DNA from 3 places in the Streptomyces sp. NPDC056628 genome. Region 1 is predicted to be linked to each of the others. Evidence: riboswitches for the same ligand, from Rfam matches in the RefSeq annotation. Region 1 holds a riboswitch; each other region holds the start of a gene.

Region 1 (5,561 bases):
GGCACCGGAGGTCACCACCGCCCTCAGCAGGCCCACCTGGTGATCTATCTCGTCGCAGTAGCGATCGTGTGCGAGCAGCGTCATGCCCGCACCCTAGGCGCCGGTGATCAGCCGAGCACCACGATTTCCGCCGCGTCGAACTCCACGCCGACCACGTCCCCGACCTCCGGCGCCTCCCGCAGCGCGCAGGCGGCCTCCAGACGCGGCGCCTCGTCCGGCTGCAGGTGGAGGGCGACGTGCGTGCCCCTGAACGTCCGCGCGGCGACCGTGCACCGCAGTCCCTCGTCGGGCGCGACGAGCCGCACCCCGGCCGGCCGTACCAACAGGGGCCGGACGCCCTGCGCGGCGTTCTCACCGACCGGGAGCTTGCCCCAGGGGGTGTCCGCGGCCTCACCGGCGACCGTGCCCTCGACCACGTTGTCGAAGCCGAGGAAGCGGGCCACGAACGGGTCCGCCGGGTGCTGCCACACCTCGAGCGGCGTCCCGGTCTGGGCGATCCTGCCGTCCCGCATCACCACCACCCGGTCGGCCAGCGCGAACGCCTCCCCCTGGTCGTGGGTGACGGCCAGCACGGTGGTACCCAACCGCCCGAACAGCTCCCGCAGTTCGACCACCAGCCGCTCCCGCAGCGAGCGGTCCAGCTGCCCCAGCGGCTCGTCCAGCATCAGCAGCCGCGGCCGGGGCGCGAGGGCACGGGCCAGCGCCACCCGCTGCTGCTCGCCACCGGACAGGGAGGCGACGGCACGCCCGGCGGCGCCCGGCAGTCCGACCAGCTCCAGCAACTCGTGTACGCGCTCGGCCTGTTCACGCCGGGACGCCCCGTGCATCCGGGCACCGAAGGCCACGTTGCCGCCGACGTCCCGCTGCGGGAACAGCTGGTGGTCCTGGAACATCAGGCCGACACCGCGCCGGTGCGCGGGCACCCCGGCCTGGTCGCGCCCGTCCAGCGTCACCCGGCCGGCGTCCAGGGGCTGCAGCCCCGCCACGGCCCGCAGCAGCGTCGACTTGCCGCTGCCGCTCGGCCCCAGCACGCACACGATCTCGTGCTCGGCGACGTCCAGGTCGACGGCGTCGAGCACAGCCCGCCCACCGAAGCGGACCGTCGCGTCCGTAAGGCTCAGCAGCATCTAGAACTCCCCCGTCCGGTCGGTGCGCAGCCGCTCCAGCACCAGGAGCGCCACCGCGCACACCACCATCAGCACCGTCGAAAGGGCCATCGCCTGGCCGTAGTTGAGGTCACCCGCGCGTCCCAGCAGCCGGGCCACCGCGACCGGCAGGGTCGGGTTGTCGGGCCGTGCGATGAACACGGTCGCGCCGAACTCGCCGAGCGACACCGCGAAGGCGAACCCGGCCGCGATCAGCAGCGCCCGGCGCACCATCGGCAGGTCGATCTCCCGCCACACCCGCCAGGGCGAGGCGCCGAGGACCGCGGCCGCCTCCCGCAGCCGGTCGTCGACGGCCCGCAGCACGGGCAGCATGGTCCGTACGACGAAGGGCACTCCGACCAGCGCCTGCGCGAGCGGCACCAGGATCCAGCTGCTTCTCAGGTCGAGCGGCGGCTCGTCCAGGGAGATCAGGAACCCGAACCCGACGGTCACCGCGGACACCCCGAGCGGCAGCATCAGCAGCGCGTCGAAGCCCCGGACGAACCGGCCCGCGTCCCGCCGGGTCAGTGCGGCCGCCGCCAGTCCGCCGACCAGCACGGCGATGAGGGTCGCGACGACGGCGTACTGGAGCGAGTTGCCGATCGCCTCGATCGGCGCCACGAGGAAGACCCCGCCGTCGGCCTCGGTGAGCGCCCGGTAGTAACCGAAGCCGGGCGCGTCCAGCGAGCGCCGCACCAGGACGGCCAGCGGCAGCACCAGCAGGACGGCGACGACGGCCAGGACACCGGCGAGCAGCGCCCACTGCCCGGCACCGTGCGGTCGCCGCGCCGTCACGGACGCGTCGACCAGACGCAGGGTGCTCTCCCGCCGCCGTACGGTCCAGGCGTGCACGGCGAGGATCGTGCCGACCGCCAGGAACTGCACGATCGTCAGCACGGCGGCCGTGGACAGGTCGAAGATCTCGGAGGTCTGCCGGTAGATCTCGACCTCCAGAGTGGAGAAGGCCGGACCGCCGAGGATCTGGACCACACCGAAGGAGGTGAAGGTGAACAGGAAGACCATGAGCGCGGCGGCGGCCACGGCGGGCCCGAGCGCCGGCAGGGTGACGGTCCGCCAGGCGGTCCACCGGGACGCCCCGAGCATCCGCGCGGCCTCCTCCTGCCGGGGGTCCAGCTGGGCCCAGAGGCCGCCCACCGTCCTTACGACGACGGCGTAGTTGAAGAAGACGTGCGCGAGCAGGATGGCCCACACGGTGGTGTCCAGCCGTACGCCCCACAGCTCGTCCAGCAGCCCGCCGCGGCCCACGAGCGCGAGGAACGCCGTGCCGACGACGACCGTCGGCAGCACGAACGGCACGGTCACCACGGCCCGCAGGACCTGTTTGCCGGGGAAGTCGAAACGGGCGAAGACATAGGCGCCGGGCAGCGCGATCAGCAGGGTGAGCGCGGTGGAGGCGAGGGCCTGCCAGGTGGTGAACCACAGCACGTGCCGGATGTCGGACTGCCCGAGCACGTCCCACAGCCGACCGAACCGCCACGCCCCGTCGACGTTCAGGCCGCGCGCGACGATCGCGGCGACCGGGTAGGCGAAGAAGACCGCGAAGAACGCGACGGGCACGGCCACGAGACCGAGCCTCGTCGCCGCGCCCCGCGTGCGGCGTGCCGTTACCTCAGGACGAGCGAGGTCCACGACTTGACCCAGTCGTCACGGTGGGCGGCGATCTTCGCCGGGTCCATGGTCTCGGGGTTCTTCGCCGGCGGCCCGTACTCCGTGAACTCCTTCGGCACCTGGGCGTCCTTCCGCACCGGGTACACGAACATGTTCAGCGGCATGTCCTCCTGGAACGTCTTGGTCAGCAGGAAGTCGATCAGCGCCTTGCCGCCCGTGGGGTTGCCCGCGTTACTGAGCAGACCGGCGTACTCGACCTGCCGGAAGCAGGTGTCGTCCACGACACCCGTCGGCGCGGTCGAGGGCCGGGGGTCGGCGTAGATCACCTCGGCGGGCGGCGAGGAGGCGTACGACACGACGAGGGGCCGGTCGCCCTTCGCCTTCTTCCCGCCGGCCGAACCGGAGAACTCCTCGTTGTAGGCCTGCTCCCAGCCGTCGACGACCTTGACGCCGTTGGCCTTCAGCTTCTTCCAGTAGTCCGGCCAGCCGTCGTCGCCGTACTTGGCGGCGGTGCCGAGGAGGAACCCGAGGCCGGGCGACGAGGTGGAGGCGTTCTCGGTGACGAGGAGGTTCTTGTACGCGGGCTTGGCCAGGTCGCCGAACGAGGTGGGCGGGTCCAGCTTGCGCTCGCTGAAGTACGCCTTGTCGTAGTTGACGCAGATGTCGCCGGTGTCGACGGGGGTGACCCGGTGCTTGCCCTGGTCGACCCGGAACTCGGGCAGGACCCGGTCGGAGCCCTTGGCCTCGTACGACTGGAACAGGCCGTTGTCGAGGGCCCGGGACAGCAGGGTGTTGTCCACGCCGAAGAAGACGTCGCCCTGCGGGTTGTCCTTGGTGAGGATGGCCTTGTTGACGGCCTGCCCCGCGTCGCCGTCCTCGAGGACCCGGACCTTGTAGCCGGACTGCTTCTCGAAGCCGGCGAGGACGTCCTTGGACACGGCCCACGAGTTGTGGCTGACCAGGGTGACGGTCCGCGAACCGCCGCCGCTGCCGCCGGCACCGTCGTCGGACGAGCCGCAGGCGGTCAGCACCGGCAGGGCGACAAGACCGAGCCCGACGCCGAGGGCCGTGGCCTTCTTGGTGATGCTCACTGAATTCCTCCTGGGGTGACCAGGAAGAGACGCGGCCCTGCCCGTGGCCCCCGGGGGGCTCGGGCAGGGCGCAACAGCTCGAGTGATGACCGATCTCCCTACCCAGAATGACCTGGGCCAGGTTCGGAGGGTCTGCGGCCGGTGCCGCACTCTCAGCGCTGTGGCGCTCCCCTGTCGGAATATGCAGATGTGTGGACGCCGGTCAGACTACCGCTCGGTGGCGGCGAGCTGACCACACGCCCCGTCGATCTCCTGACCACGGGTGTCCCGGACCGTCACCGGTACACCGTGGGCGGCGATGGCCTCCACGAACGCCTTCTCGTCCTCGGGCCGCGAGGCGGTCCACTTCGAGCCCGGCGTCGGGTTCAGCGGAATGAGGTTGACATGCACGGGCTTGCCCTTGAGCAGCCGCCCGAGCCGGTCACCGCGCCAGGCCTGGTCGTTGATGTCCCGGATGAGCGCGTACTCGATGGACAGCCGGCGGCCGGTCTTCGCGACGTACTCGAACCCGGCGTCCAGCACCTCGCGCACCTTCCACCGTGTGTTCACGGGGACGAGGGTGTCGCGCAGCTCGTCGTCGGGGGCGTGCAGCGAGATGGCGAGCCGGCTCTTGAGCCCTTCATCGGCGAGCCGGTGGATGGCGGGCACGAGCCCGACGGTGGAGACGGTGATCCCCCGCTGCGAGAGCCCCATCCCGTCCGGCTCCGGATCGGTGAGCCGCCGGATGGCGCCGACGACCCGGTTGTAGTTGGCGAGCGGCTCGCCCATCCCCATGAAGACGATGTTGGACAGCCGAGCGGGCCCCCCGGGCACTTCCCCGTCCCTGAGCGCCCGCATCCCGTCAACGATCTGATGGACGATCTCAGCGGTGGACAGATTCCGGTCGAGCCCCGCTTGCCCGGTGGCACAGAAGGGACAATTCATCCCACACCCGGCCTGCGAACTGATGCACATGGTGACCCGATCCGGGTACCGCATGAGCACGGACTCGACGAGGGTCCCGTCGAACAGCCGCCACAGCGTCTTACGCGTGGTCCCCTGGTCGGTCGACAGATGCCGCACGACGGTCATCAGCTCGGGCAGCAGCTCCTCCCGCAGCTTGGCGCGGGACCCGGCGGGGATGTCGGTCCACTGCTCCGGATCGTGCGCGTACCGCGCGAAGTAGTGCTGCGAGAGCTGCTTGGCACGAAACGGCTTCTCGCCGATCGCGGCGACGGCGTCCTTGCGCTCACCGGGCGTGAGATCGGCAAGATGCCGCGGCGGCTTCTTGGCTCCGCGCGGGGCGACGAATGTGAGTTCTCCGGGTGCAGGCATAACTCTTCCAGTGTGGCAGATCAACTCTGGATGCCCAGGCCGGAGCGGGGTGGGGGCGGTCACCCACGGGTGCCGTCTGTCATCATCGGCCAACCTCGCACGGCCCAGGGACGGCCCAGCAGCGATCACTCGTCGGCCGCCTGCCACTCGTCGAGCCGGACCTTGACCTGGTGGTTATGTGCGGTGTGCCAGTAGACCGCCCCACTGACGAAGGTGCCCAGGGCCGGGAGGTCCATCCCCTGCGGCATGGCCGTGATCTCCGCCAGCGCTACGGCGTGCGGCACGCCGTCTATACGTATGAAGACGCCGAAGGGCCGGCGCCCGATGACCTCTCCGGTGACCCGGGCCTCTATGGGCAGGGCCGCGACGGTTGTCTCCCAGC
Region 2 (5,561 bases), on a different contig from region 1:
TGCCGGGTGCCGGGCGGGTGCCGGACGCTGGCACGGTACCGGGAGCCGTCGCCGGGGTCCGGCGGCGGGCACGGGTGCACCGCGGGGCGCGGGATACGGATGCGGCGCCCGGGGCGTACGCCTGCCGGCCGGCGCCCCGGGCCGCGTGTCGTACGCGACCCGGGACCGGCCGAAGGGGGCTTGTGCGGGTCGGTCAGACGGCGAGCGCCTGGGCGCGGCGCTTCACCTCCGTGCCGCGGTTCTCGCTGAGGGCCTGCGCGGGCGTGCCGGGCAGGGAGGGGTCGGGAGTGAAGAGCCACTCCAGCATCTCTTCGTCCGTGAAGCCGTCGTCCCGCAGGAGCGTCAGGGTCCCGGACAGGCCCTTGACGACCTTGTCCCCGTCGATGAAGGCGGCGGGGACGTGCAGCGCGCGGTTCTCACCCCGGCGTACGGCGATGAGCTGGCCCTCCTTGACCAGCTGCCGGACGCGGGTCACCTCGACGCCGAGCATCTCGGCGATGTCGGGGACGGTGAGCCAGGCGGGGACGAGAGCATCGATCTTTGCGTCAATCTCGGTCACGGGAACAAGCCTGCCATCTGGCACCGACAGTCGGAAGTCAGGCCGGTCCGGCCGGGCGCGGCCGCCTGCCCGTGCGTCACGCCAACGCCGCCTTCAGGGGCCGCGCGGGGTCCGTCAGCAGCGAGGCGTCCATCGGCGCCCCCGCCTCGATCAGCCGCCGTCCCTGGGCGAGGTCCCGGGGGCGGCCCACCGCCAGGAGGGCGGCCAGCCGCCCCTCGCGCAGCCAGCACACCGACCAGGCGGGGCCGGCCGGGTCGCCGCGCCACAGCAGCGTGTCGGCGCCCGGGTGGTGTCCGGCGTACTGCACGAACCGGCCGAACTGCTCGGACCAGAAGTAGGGCACGGGGTCGTAGCGCGCGGTGGTCTCGCCGAGGATGTCGGCGGCGACCGTGCGGGGCCCCTGGAGGGCGTTGTCCCAGTGGTGGACCAGCAGCCGCTCGCCGTAGCGCCCGGACGGGAAGGAGGCGCAGTCGCCCACCGCGTACACGTCCGGGGCGGAGGTGCGCAGCCGGTCGTCGGCCAGCACCTCGCCCTGCGCGCCGAGCGCGATGTCCGAGCCGGTGAGCCAGGCGGTGGCGGGCCGGGCCCCGATGCCGACGACGACGGCGCCGGCGGGCACGCGCGTGCCGTCGCCCAGGACGACGGCGCCCTGCTCGACGCGCTCCACGCGCGTGCCGGTGCGCAGCACGGCCCCGCTGTCCGCGTACCAGGCGGCCATCGGCTCGGCCACCTCGGCGGGCAGGGCGCCCGCGAGCGGCCGCTCGGCGGCCTCCACGACGGTCACCGCGCAGCCCGCCTCCCGGGCGGCGGTGGTGAACTCGGCTCCGATCCAGCCCGCGCCGACGACCACGACGTCGTGCTGCCGGGCGAGCACCGGGCGCAGCCGCTCGGCGTCGTCCAGGGTGCGCAGCAGGTGCACGCCGGGGACGCCCTCGGTGCCGGGCAGCCGCAGAGGTTCGGCGCCGGTGGCGAGCACCAGCGCGTCGTAGGGGACGGGCCCGGTCTCGGTGTCCAGGACGCGGTCGGCGGTGCGGACGCCCAGCACCTCGCAGCCGAGCCGCAGTTCGACGCCGAGCGCCTCGAAGTCGACGTCGAAGGCGGAGCCCTCGGCGGTGCCGAGCAGCACGGCCTTGGACAGGGGCGGGCGGTCGTACGGCTGGTGGGGCTCGGCGCCGATCAGGGTGATCGTCCCCGAGAAGCCCTTCTCCCGCAGGGCGACCGCCGTCTGTACACCGGCCATGCCGGCGCCGGCGACGACCACGGACCGCTGCGACTGGGTGGTTGGCTCGCTCACCTGATCACCATAGACACGTGACGTGCCGTCAGTCAGGACGCGGGACCTGCTCGACCACACTGGTGCCGCTGCCCGGCTGCGACTCCCACTCCCAGGTCTCCGTCAGCCGCACGCGCCCGTCGGGGAGTTCGCCCACCGTGGACACGCAGTGGCCCGAGGAGGTCGTGCCGTCCCGCTTGAGCTGCACATACCGGAAGTCCAGCCGGTCGCCGTCCCGGGTGCCGACGAGGTGCCCGCGCACGACGTCGCCGCCGCCGTACTCGGCCCAGACCACGCCGTCCTGCTCGTGGTACGTGAACCGGGTGCGCGTCCCCACCTGCCCCGGCGCCTGGTCGGCGACGGGGGCGAGGAGGAGACCGTCGAGCGAGCGGGCCATGCGGGGAGGCTCCCTTACCGATACCTGGGACTGCGGGCTAGGGTGGCCACCGTAGAGCACTCGCGGGAGCCCGGACGCACCGGGCTGAGAGGGAGGCTGGCGGCCTCCGACCGTACGAACCTGATCCGGGTCATGCCGGCGAAGGGAGGGGCTGGACGCCCATGTCCTCACGTACGTCAGACGTCCTCGTCGTCGGGGGCGGGATCATCGGCCTGGTCACGGCGTGGCGGGCCGCGCAGCGCGGGTTCGCCACGGCCGTGGTGGACCCGGAGCCGGGCGGCGGGGCCGCCCAGGTGGCGGCCGGGATGCTGGCCGCGGTCACCGAACTCCACTACGGCGAACAGAGCCTGCTCGGCCTGAACCTCGACTCGGCCCGCCGCTACCCGGACTTCGCGGCCGAGCTCGCCGACCTCACCGGACACACCCTCGGCTACCGCCGGTGCGGCACGCTGGCCGTGGCCCTCGACGCGGACGACCGCGCCCACCTGCGGGAGCTGCACGCCCTGCAGACCCGTTCGGGGCTGGACTCCGAGTGGCTGACCGGCCGGGAGTGCCGGCGCCTGGAGCCGATGCTCGCGCCCGGTGTGCGCGGTGGGCTGCGGGTGGACGGCGACCACCAGGTCGACCCCCGGCTGCTCACCGGGGCGCTGCTGGAGGCGTGCGAGCGGGCCGGTGTGACCTTCCACCGGGCCTGGGCCGAGCGCCTGGACGTCACGGCGGACCGGGCGACGGGGGTCACCACCACGGAGGGCACGGCGCTGCGCGCGGACCGGGTGGTCCTCGCCGCCGGCAGTCGGAGCGGCCGGCTCGCGGGCGTCCCGGACGACGTACGGCCGCCCGTGCGGCCCGTGAAGGGGCAGGTGCTGCGGCTGACCGTGCCGCGGGGCCTCGCGCCGTTCCTGAACCGGACGGTGCGGGCGATGGTGCGGGGCAGCCAGGTGTACCTGGTGCCGCGCGAGAGCGGGGAGCTGGTCGTCGGGGCGACGAGCGAGGAGCTGGGCTGGGACACCACGGTGACCGCCGGCGGCGTGTACGAGCTGCTGCGCGACGCCCACGAGCTGGTGCCCGGCCTCACCGAGCTGCCGCTGGCCGAGACCCGGGCGGGCCTGCGCCCCGCCTCCCCCGACAACGCGCCGCTGCTCGGCCCGACCGCCCTGGACGGGCTGCTGCTCGCCACCGGGCACCACCGCAACGGCGTGCTGCTCGCGCCGGTCACCGGGGACGTCCTGGCGCATGTCCTGACCACCGGTGAACTGCCGGACGTTGCGCGTGACTTCACGCCGTTGCGGTTCGCAGCCGCCCCCCAGGAGCAGCCGGCATGAACATCTCGCTCAACGGGCAGCGGCGGCGGGTCGCCCCCGGCACGGCGCTCGACGCCGCCGTCCGGCTGCTCACGGCGGCCCCCTCCGGGGTGGCCGCCGCCCTCAACGAGACCGTCGTCCCGCGCGCGCAGTGGCCGTCGACGCCGCTGCGCGAGGGGGACCGCGTCGAAGTCCTGACCGCCGTGCAAGGAGGCTGACCCATGGCCGACGACCCCCTCGTCATCGGGGACCTGTCCCTCACCTCCCGGCTGATCATGGGCACGGGCGGGGCGCCCAGCCTGGACGTGCTGGAGCGGGCACTTGTGGCGTCCGGGACGGAGCTGACGACCGTCGCGATGCGGCGGGTGGACCCCTCGGTGCACGGCTCGGTCCTCTCCGTGCTCGACCGGCTCGGCATCCGGGTGCTGCCGAACACCGCGGGGTGCTTCACCGCGGGCGAGGCGGTGCTGACGGCACGCCTCGCCCGCGAGGCGCTCGGCACGGACCTGGTCAAGCTGGAGGTCATCGCCGACGAGCGGACCCTGCTGCCGGACCCGATCGAGCTGCTGGACGCGGCGGAGACGCTGGTGGACGACGGGTTCACGGTGCTGCCGTACACCAACGACGACCCGGTGCTGGCGCGCAGGCTGGAGGACGCCGGGTGCGCGGCGATCATGCCGCTGGGCTCCCCCATCGGCTCCGGGCTCGGCATCCGCAATCCGCACAACTTCGCGCTGATCGTGGAGCACGCGCGCGTGCCGGTGATCCTGGACGCGGGAGCCGGGACGGCCTCGGACGCGGCGCTCGCGATGGAGCTGGGCTGCGCGGGCGTGATGCTCGCCTCGGCGGTGACGCGGGCCCAGGAGCCGGTGCTGATGGCCGACGCGATGCGGCACGCGGTGGAGGCGGGCCGGCTGGCCCGCCGGGCGGGCCGGATCCCCCGGCGGCACTTCGCCGAGGCGTCCTCCCCGGTGGACGGCCTGGCGCGGCTGGATCCGGAACGGCCGGCCTTCTGAAAATACGTTCGGTCAAGGCGCCCGGAGGGTGAGGCGTCCGTCACAGGACGGTCGCAGTCCCGCCCCGATCTCTTCGGGACCGGACGGGGTGTCGGTGTCGGCTCGTACACTCACCTGCGTGGATACGACCCTTCAGGACCCTCTGGTCGGGCAGGTGCTCGACGGCCGGTATCGCGTGGACGCGCGGATCGCGGTCGGCGGGATGGCCACGGTCTACCGGGCCCTGGACACCCGCCTCGACCGCGTGCTCGCGCTCAAGGTGATGCATCCGGCGCTGGCGGTGGACGGGGCGTTCGTCGAGCGGTTCATCCGGGAGGCGAAGTCCGTCGCCCGGCTGGCCCATCCGAACGTGGTGCAGGTCTTCGACCAGGGCGCCGACGGGTCGTACGTCTATCTCGCGATGGAGTACATCGCCGGCTGCACCCTGCGGGACGTCCTGCGCGAGCGCGGGGCGCTCCAGCCGCGGGCCGCGCTCGACATCCTGGAGCCGGTGCTCGCCGCGCTCGGCGCCGCGCACCGGGCCGGGTTCGTGCACCGGGACATGAAGCCGGAGAACGTGCTGATAGGGGACGACGGCCGGGTCAAGGTCGCCGACTTCGGCCTGGTGCGCTCGGTGGACACCGTGACCAGCACCACCGGGGCCGTCCTCGGCACCGTCTCGTATCTCGCGCCCGAGCAGATAGAGCAGCCGGGCGCCGCCGACGCCCGTGTCGACGTGTACGCCTGCGGTGTCGTCCTGTACGAGATGCTGACCGGCGGGAAGCCGCACGACGGGGACTCACCCGCTGTGGTCCTCTACAAGCACCTGCACGAGGACGTCCCGCCGCCCTCCGCGGTGGTGCCGGGCCTGGCCTACGAGCTCGACGAGCTGGTCGCCTCCGCCACCGCCCGCACCCCGGGCGTCCGTCCGTACGACGCCGTGACCCTGCTCGCGCAGGCCCGGGTGGCGCGCGCGGCGCTCACCGACGGGCAGCTGGACGCGATGCCCCCGCAGGCGCTGTCCGGCGGGCACGAC
Region 3 (5,561 bases), on a different contig from region 1:
ACCTGCTGCGCACGCTGGTGCACGAGGGCTATCTCCGCCGCGACAAGGGGCTGTTCTTCCTCGGTGACGCCGCCGTGCGGCTGAGCAGCAGCAGCGCCCAGCAGAAACGTCGCAGCACCATGGTCGACGCACTCGCTCAATGGCGTGACGCGATCGGTGCCCCGGTTTACTACGCCCAGTACCGCGACGGCGAGATCGAGGTCATGTGCGTCTCCGACACCCCGGGCAATCCGGCGGTGCACGAGTGGGCCGACTTCCGTGAGACCGGCCATGCCCACGCCGTCGGCAAGTGCCTGCTCTCCCAACTGGACGAGGAGGCCCGCCGGGACCATCTGGACCGGTATCCCGTGCGGGCCATCACGCCCTACACGGTCGCGGACAGCCACAGCCTGCTACGACGTCTGGACCAGGCCGGGCACATGGCCCCCGTGACCGAACGTCAGGAGTACGCGCTGGGCACGGTGTGCGCGGCCATCCCGATCACGGTGGGCACGACGGCCGCGACGATGGCCCTGTCCCTCCCCCTCCACCAGGCCGACCGGCTGCACTCGGCGGTGCGCCAGCTGCAGGTCGAGATCGGCCGGCTCCTGGGGTCACTCGCGCTCTCTATCAGCATCTGAAAACTCACTCCTTGTGATCTCTCGTGTACGTTCAGCAAGATTCCACCAGTGTCGGGGTCCGTCCCGGCCAGTCGAAGGCAACCGGCGGGGTAGGCGATGCGCGAGTCCGTACAGGCAGAGGTCATGATGAGCTTTCTCGTCTCGGAGGAGCTCTCCTTCCGCATCCCGGTGGAACTGCGCTACGAGACCTGTGATCCCTATGCCGTGCGCCTGACGTTCCATCTGCCCGGTGATGCCCCGGTCACCTGGGCCTTCGGTCGCGAGCTGCTGGTCGACGGCGTGGGCACGCCCTGCGGCGAGGGCGATGTACGGGTCTCGCCGGCCGGCTCCGACACCTTGGGCGACGTGCTGATCCGGCTCCAGGTCGGCCCGGACCAGGCGCTGTTCCGCTCCTCCGTCGCACCGCTCGTGGCGTTCCTGGACCGCACCGACAAGCTGGTGCCGCTCGGGCAGGAGGGGGCGCTCGCCGGCTTCGACGCGTATCTCGACGAGGCCCTGGACCGCATCCTCGCGGAGGAGCAGAGCGCGGGCTGAGGCGTCACGACGGCCGGGGGCGGGAGTGGCGTAACGCTTCAGCGGAGGTCGGGGGCGGCTCAGAGGCCCTGCCTCACCGCTTGCGCCGCCGCCCCCGCCCACCCCGCCCCGTGGCCGGTGCGGGGCCCGCCACGGCCGGACGGGCCCCCACGGGCGCCGTGCCGGGCTCGGGCCGGTCGGCCGACACCACCAGGGCCGCCAGGGCCGTCGTCACCGGCACGGAGGCGACGAGGCCGATGGAGCCCACCAGCGTCCGCACGATCTCCTCCGCCACCAGCTCGCTGTTGGCGACCGTGCCGACGCCGCTCTGGGCGATGGAGAAGAGCAGCAGCAGGGGCAGCGCGGCGCCCGCGTAGGCGAGGACGAGCGTGTTGACGACCGACGCGATGTGGTCGCGCCCGATGCGGATGCCCGCCCGGTACAGCCCGCGCCAGCCCATCGTCGGATTGGCCTCGTGCAGCTCCCAGACCGCGGACGTCTGGGTGACCGTCACGTCGTCGAGCACACCGAGCGAGCCGATGATGATCCCGGCCAGCAGCAGACCGCTCATGTCGATCGACGGGTACAGGCCGTGGATGAGGCCTGTGCTGTCGTCGGTGTTGCCGGTGAGCGCTGCCCAGTCGATGAACACCGAGCCCAGGAGCCCGATCAGCAGAAGCGAGGTGAGCGTGCCGAGGACCGCGACCGACGTACGTGCCGACGGGCCGTGACACAGGTAGAGCGCGATCAGCATGATGGCGCTCGCCCCCACCACCGCGACGACCAGCGGGTTCGAGCCCTGAAGGATCGCCGGCAGGATGAAGAAGTTGAGCAGCAGGAAGCTGATCGCCAGTGATACCAGGGCCATGACGCCCCGCAGCCGCCCGACGAGCACGACGGCGACGGCGAAGATCCCGGCGAGCGCCGAGAGCGGGACGCGCCGGTTGACGTCGGCGACGGCGTACTGGAGGTCCTTGGGGGCAGAGGGCTCGTAGGCGACCACGACCTCCTGACCTTCGCTCAACTGCCGTGACTGGTCGGGCTGGACGATCTCCGTGAACGTACGGCCCTTGTCCTTCCCCGTGTCGACGCGGATCGTCGCCTTCTTGCAGGTACCGCTCTCCTCCCGCGCCGCGGAGAAGCCCTCGCCGGTGGAGGAGCCTTCCGCGGCGGCGGTGTCCGCGGGCGGCGGGGCTCCGCCGGCGCCCACCTCCTTGCAGCTCAGCTCGACCACCTTCGTGACCGTGGCCTGCTGGGTCTGCCGGTCGAAGCCGACCCCGGTGCGCTCGTGCGCCGGGGCACCGCCCGGCCAGAGCACCGCGAGGCCGACCACCACGGCCGCGGCGAACGGGATCAGGACGGCCGCGATGACCTTGCGCAGATGCCGGGAGACAGGAGCGGCCGGACCGTGGGAATGGCTGTGGGAGTGCCCGTGCCCGGATCCATGCCCGTGTTCGTGCCCGCTGTCGGGCCCGTCCCCGGGCGCTCCCGAACCCCGCCGCTCGTCACGGTCGTTGTGCCGCGCGGGGCCGTTTCCCGGGCCTTGGCCGCGGCGCGGTTCGCGCGGCGGGTACGGAGGTTCATGCATCGTGGTCACCGATCGATCATCGCAAGAACGGAGAGGGCCCTCTGTTCAGCGCGCCCGAACTGGCGCTAGCGTGGAACCACCTTTGTACACGCGGGAGCTCGGAGCACCGGGCTGAGAGGGCGCTGACCTCCGTCCCAGCGATGTTTCACATGAAACATCACTCGTCACGAGTGACGTTCCACATGAAACGTCGGCAGACGGATACCGCTGCGTCGACCGCCGAACCTGTTACCGGGTAATGCCGGCGTAGGGAGTAGGTCTCATGACCATCAAGGACGCGCGCACGCCTGCCTCGAACCAGGACGAATCGCCCCTGCAGGGCGAAGTCTCCGCAGAGGCCGGGAAGTCCATCGGCTGGCACAAGGCGTACACCGAGGGCTCACGCCCCGATCTGCGGGTGCCGGTCCGCCAGGTGCACCTCACCAACGGGCAGTCGGTCCCGCTGTACGACACGTCGGGCCCGTACACCGATCCAGCCGCCGAGACCGACGTCCGCCGCGGGCTGCCCCCGCTGCGGGAGAACTGGATCGTCACCCGCGGGGACACCGAGGAGTACGCGGGCCGGCCCGTCCGGCCCGAGGACGACGGCATCAAGCACACAGCGCCGCGAGGGGGTCTGCGCAACCTCGACGCGGTGTTCCCGGGACGGCCGCGTCAGCCCCGGCGCGGCCGCGACGGACAGGCGGTCACCCAGCTCGCGTACGCCCGCCGCGGGGAGATCACCCCCGAGATGGAGTTCGTGGCGATCCGGGAGAACGTCGACCCCGAGGTGGTCCGTGCGGAGATCGCCGCGGGGCGGGCGGTCCTGCCCGCCAACGTCAACCACCCGGAGATCGAGCCGATGATCATCGGCAAGCGGTTCCTGGTGAAGGTCAACGCCAACATCGGCAACTCCGCCGTGACCTCCTCCATCGAGGAGGAGGTCGAGAAGATGACCTGGGCGACCCGCTGGGGCGCCGACACGGTCATGGACCTCTCCACCGGCCGCAACATCCACACCACGCGCGAGTGGGTGCTGCGCAACTCCCCCGTCCCCATCGGCACGGTGCCGCTCTACCAGGCGCTGGAGAAGGTCGACGGCAAGGCTGAGGAACTGACCTGGGAGATCTACAAGGACACGGTCATCGAGCAGGCCGAGCAGGGCGTGGACTACATGACCGTCCACGCGGGCGTGCGCCTGCCGTACGTGCCGCTCACGGCGAACCGCAAGACGGGCATCGTCTCCCGCGGCGGCTCGATCATGGCCGCGTGGTGCCTGGCGCACCACAAGGAGAGCTTCCTGTACGAGAACTTCGAGCAGCTCTGCGAGATCCTCGCCGCCTACGACGTCACCTACTCGCTGGGCGACGGCCTCAGGCCGGGGTCGATCGCGGACGCCAACGACGAGGCGCAGTTCGCGGAGTTGCGGACGCTCGGGGAACTCAACACCATCGCCAAGCGTTTCAACGTACAGACCATGATCGAAGGCCCGGGACACGTCCCGATGCACAAGATCAAGGAGAACATCGACCTTCAGCAGGAGATCTGCGATGAAGCTCCGTTCTATACGCTCGGCCCGCTGACCACGGACGTCGCGCCGGCGTACGACCACATCACGTCCGGCATCGGTGCCGCGATGATCGCCTGGTGGGGCACCGCCATGCTCTGCTACGTGACGCCCAAGGAGCACCTGGGCCTGCCCAACCGTGACGACGTCAAGACCGGCGTCATCACCTACAAGATCGCCGCGCATGCCGCGGACCTCGCCAAGGGCCACCCCGGGGCGCAGGAGTGGGACGACGCGCTGTCCGACGCCCGCTTCGAGTTCCGCTGGGAGGACCAGTTCAACCTGGCGCTCGACCCGGACACGGCCCGCGAGTTCCACGACGAGACCCTGCCGGCCGAGCCCGCCAAGACGGCCCACTTCTGCTCCATGTGCGGGCCGAAGTTCTGCTCCATGAAGATCTCCCAGGACATCCGCCGCAGGCACGGCGGCTCGCAGGAGGAGATCGAGGAGGGCATGGCTCAGAAGTCCAAGGAGTTCGCGGCGGCGGGCAACAGGGTGTACCTGCCGCTGGCGGACTGATCGGTACCTTCAGGGGGCGACCTGCGGCTGCTTCATGAGTCGCGGGTCGTCCAGGCCCGTGTGAGTAACGAGCGACTGGCCCGGCACATGGATGCGTCGGGAAGGAGCGCCCCGGACCTTCGTGCCGCGTCCCGTCGGGGGATGCACGAGGAACTCTCCCTGGAACCGCACGCTGTAGGGCTGCTCGGCTTGCGCCTCCCCCGAAAAGTCTGCCTCGGGGTCGTCGCAGGAGGTGCCTGTGAGGGCCTCGTGCGGCGGGGCGCAGGCCGGGGGTCACTCCGGCTGGTGTTCCGGGCCTCCGAAGTCCGGGCTGGTGTAGTCCGGGCTCGAGAAGCGCGGACGGTGGCCCCCGGCGGGGCCGTCGTCCGGGCTGCTGAACCCGGGGCGGCCGTAGCCGAGGTTCGGCATCCGGCCCGCCGGAGTCGACGGTGAGGTGGGGTGCAGGGCGGCGGCCGTGCCGGGGTCGGCCAGCGCTTCCCGCAGGAAGGGCAGGATGCCGCGTTCCAGCAGGGCCTCCCGCCAGGCCTCCCTGGCCAGGATCACTTCCTCGCTCAGCGCGCCGTAGGGCGCGCCGTCGAGGGCGGGCCGGTTGCGCAGGGCGGTCAGCAGGAGCCCGACGGCGGCGACCAGGATGGCCGCCGCAGCGATGGCACCGAACACCCATCCCGTGGTGAGCATGGTCTGGGCGAAGGCCTGCTCGGGATTGAACATCTTCAGGATGTATCCGACGAGCAGGAATATCGCCGCGGCGGTGCCGGCGAGGACGGGTGCCAGG

What was found. A riboswitch is a leader RNA that binds a small molecule or an ion and turns the genes downstream of it on or off. The one in region 1 is predicted to bind thiamine pyrophosphate.
Region 2: it holds a riboswitch for thiamine pyrophosphate, as region 1 does, so the genes downstream of both, thiO (glycine oxidase ThiO) here and ACFRAC_RS22255 (thiamine ABC transporter substrate binding subunit) in region 1, are expected to answer to the same signal.
Region 3: it holds a riboswitch for thiamine pyrophosphate, as region 1 does, so the genes downstream of both, thiC (phosphomethylpyrimidine synthase ThiC) here and ACFRAC_RS22255 (thiamine ABC transporter substrate binding subunit) in region 1, are expected to answer to the same signal.

Annotation. Positions count from the first base shown of each region.
Region 1 covers NZ_JBHTWG010000018.1:124,016-129,576, forward strand. Annotated here, with positions in the region: gene ACFRAC_RS22240 (maleylpyruvate isomerase family mycothiol-dependent enzyme) at 1-84, opposite strand, end outside; gene ACFRAC_RS22245 (ABC transporter ATP-binding protein) at 108-1,127, opposite strand; gene ACFRAC_RS22250 (ABC transporter permease) at 1,128-2,795, opposite strand; gene ACFRAC_RS22255 (thiamine ABC transporter substrate binding subunit) at 2,771-3,865, opposite strand; TPP riboswitch at 3,943-4,048, opposite strand; gene rlmN (23S rRNA (adenine(2503)-C(2))-methyltransferase RlmN) at 4,073-5,179, opposite strand; gene ACFRAC_RS22265 (hypothetical protein) at 5,305-5,561, opposite strand, start outside.
Region 2 covers NZ_JBHTWG010000008.1:192,826-198,386, forward strand. Annotated here, with positions in the region: gene ACFRAC_RS14060 (Rv2175c family DNA-binding protein) at 194-559, opposite strand; gene ACFRAC_RS14065 (NAD(P)/FAD-dependent oxidoreductase) at 636-1,820, opposite strand; gene ACFRAC_RS14070 (hypothetical protein) at 1,882-2,229, opposite strand; TPP riboswitch at 2,282-2,393, shown strand; gene thiO (glycine oxidase ThiO) at 2,391-3,551, shown strand; gene thiS (sulfur carrier protein ThiS) at 3,548-3,748, shown strand; gene ACFRAC_RS14085 (thiazole synthase) at 3,752-4,546, shown strand; gene pknB (Stk1 family PASTA domain-containing Ser/Thr kinase) at 4,665-5,561, shown strand, end outside.
Region 3 covers NZ_JBHTWG010000004.1:106,366-111,926, reverse strand. Annotated here, with positions in the region: gene ACFRAC_RS08095 (IclR family transcriptional regulator) at 1-620, shown strand, start outside; gene ACFRAC_RS08090 (SsgA family sporulation/cell division regulator) at 717-1,154, shown strand; gene ACFRAC_RS08085 (YibE/F family protein) at 1,228-2,730, opposite strand; TPP riboswitch at 2,802-2,991, shown strand; gene thiC (phosphomethylpyrimidine synthase ThiC) at 2,984-4,786, shown strand; gene ACFRAC_RS08075 (hypothetical protein) at 5,060-5,561, opposite strand, start outside.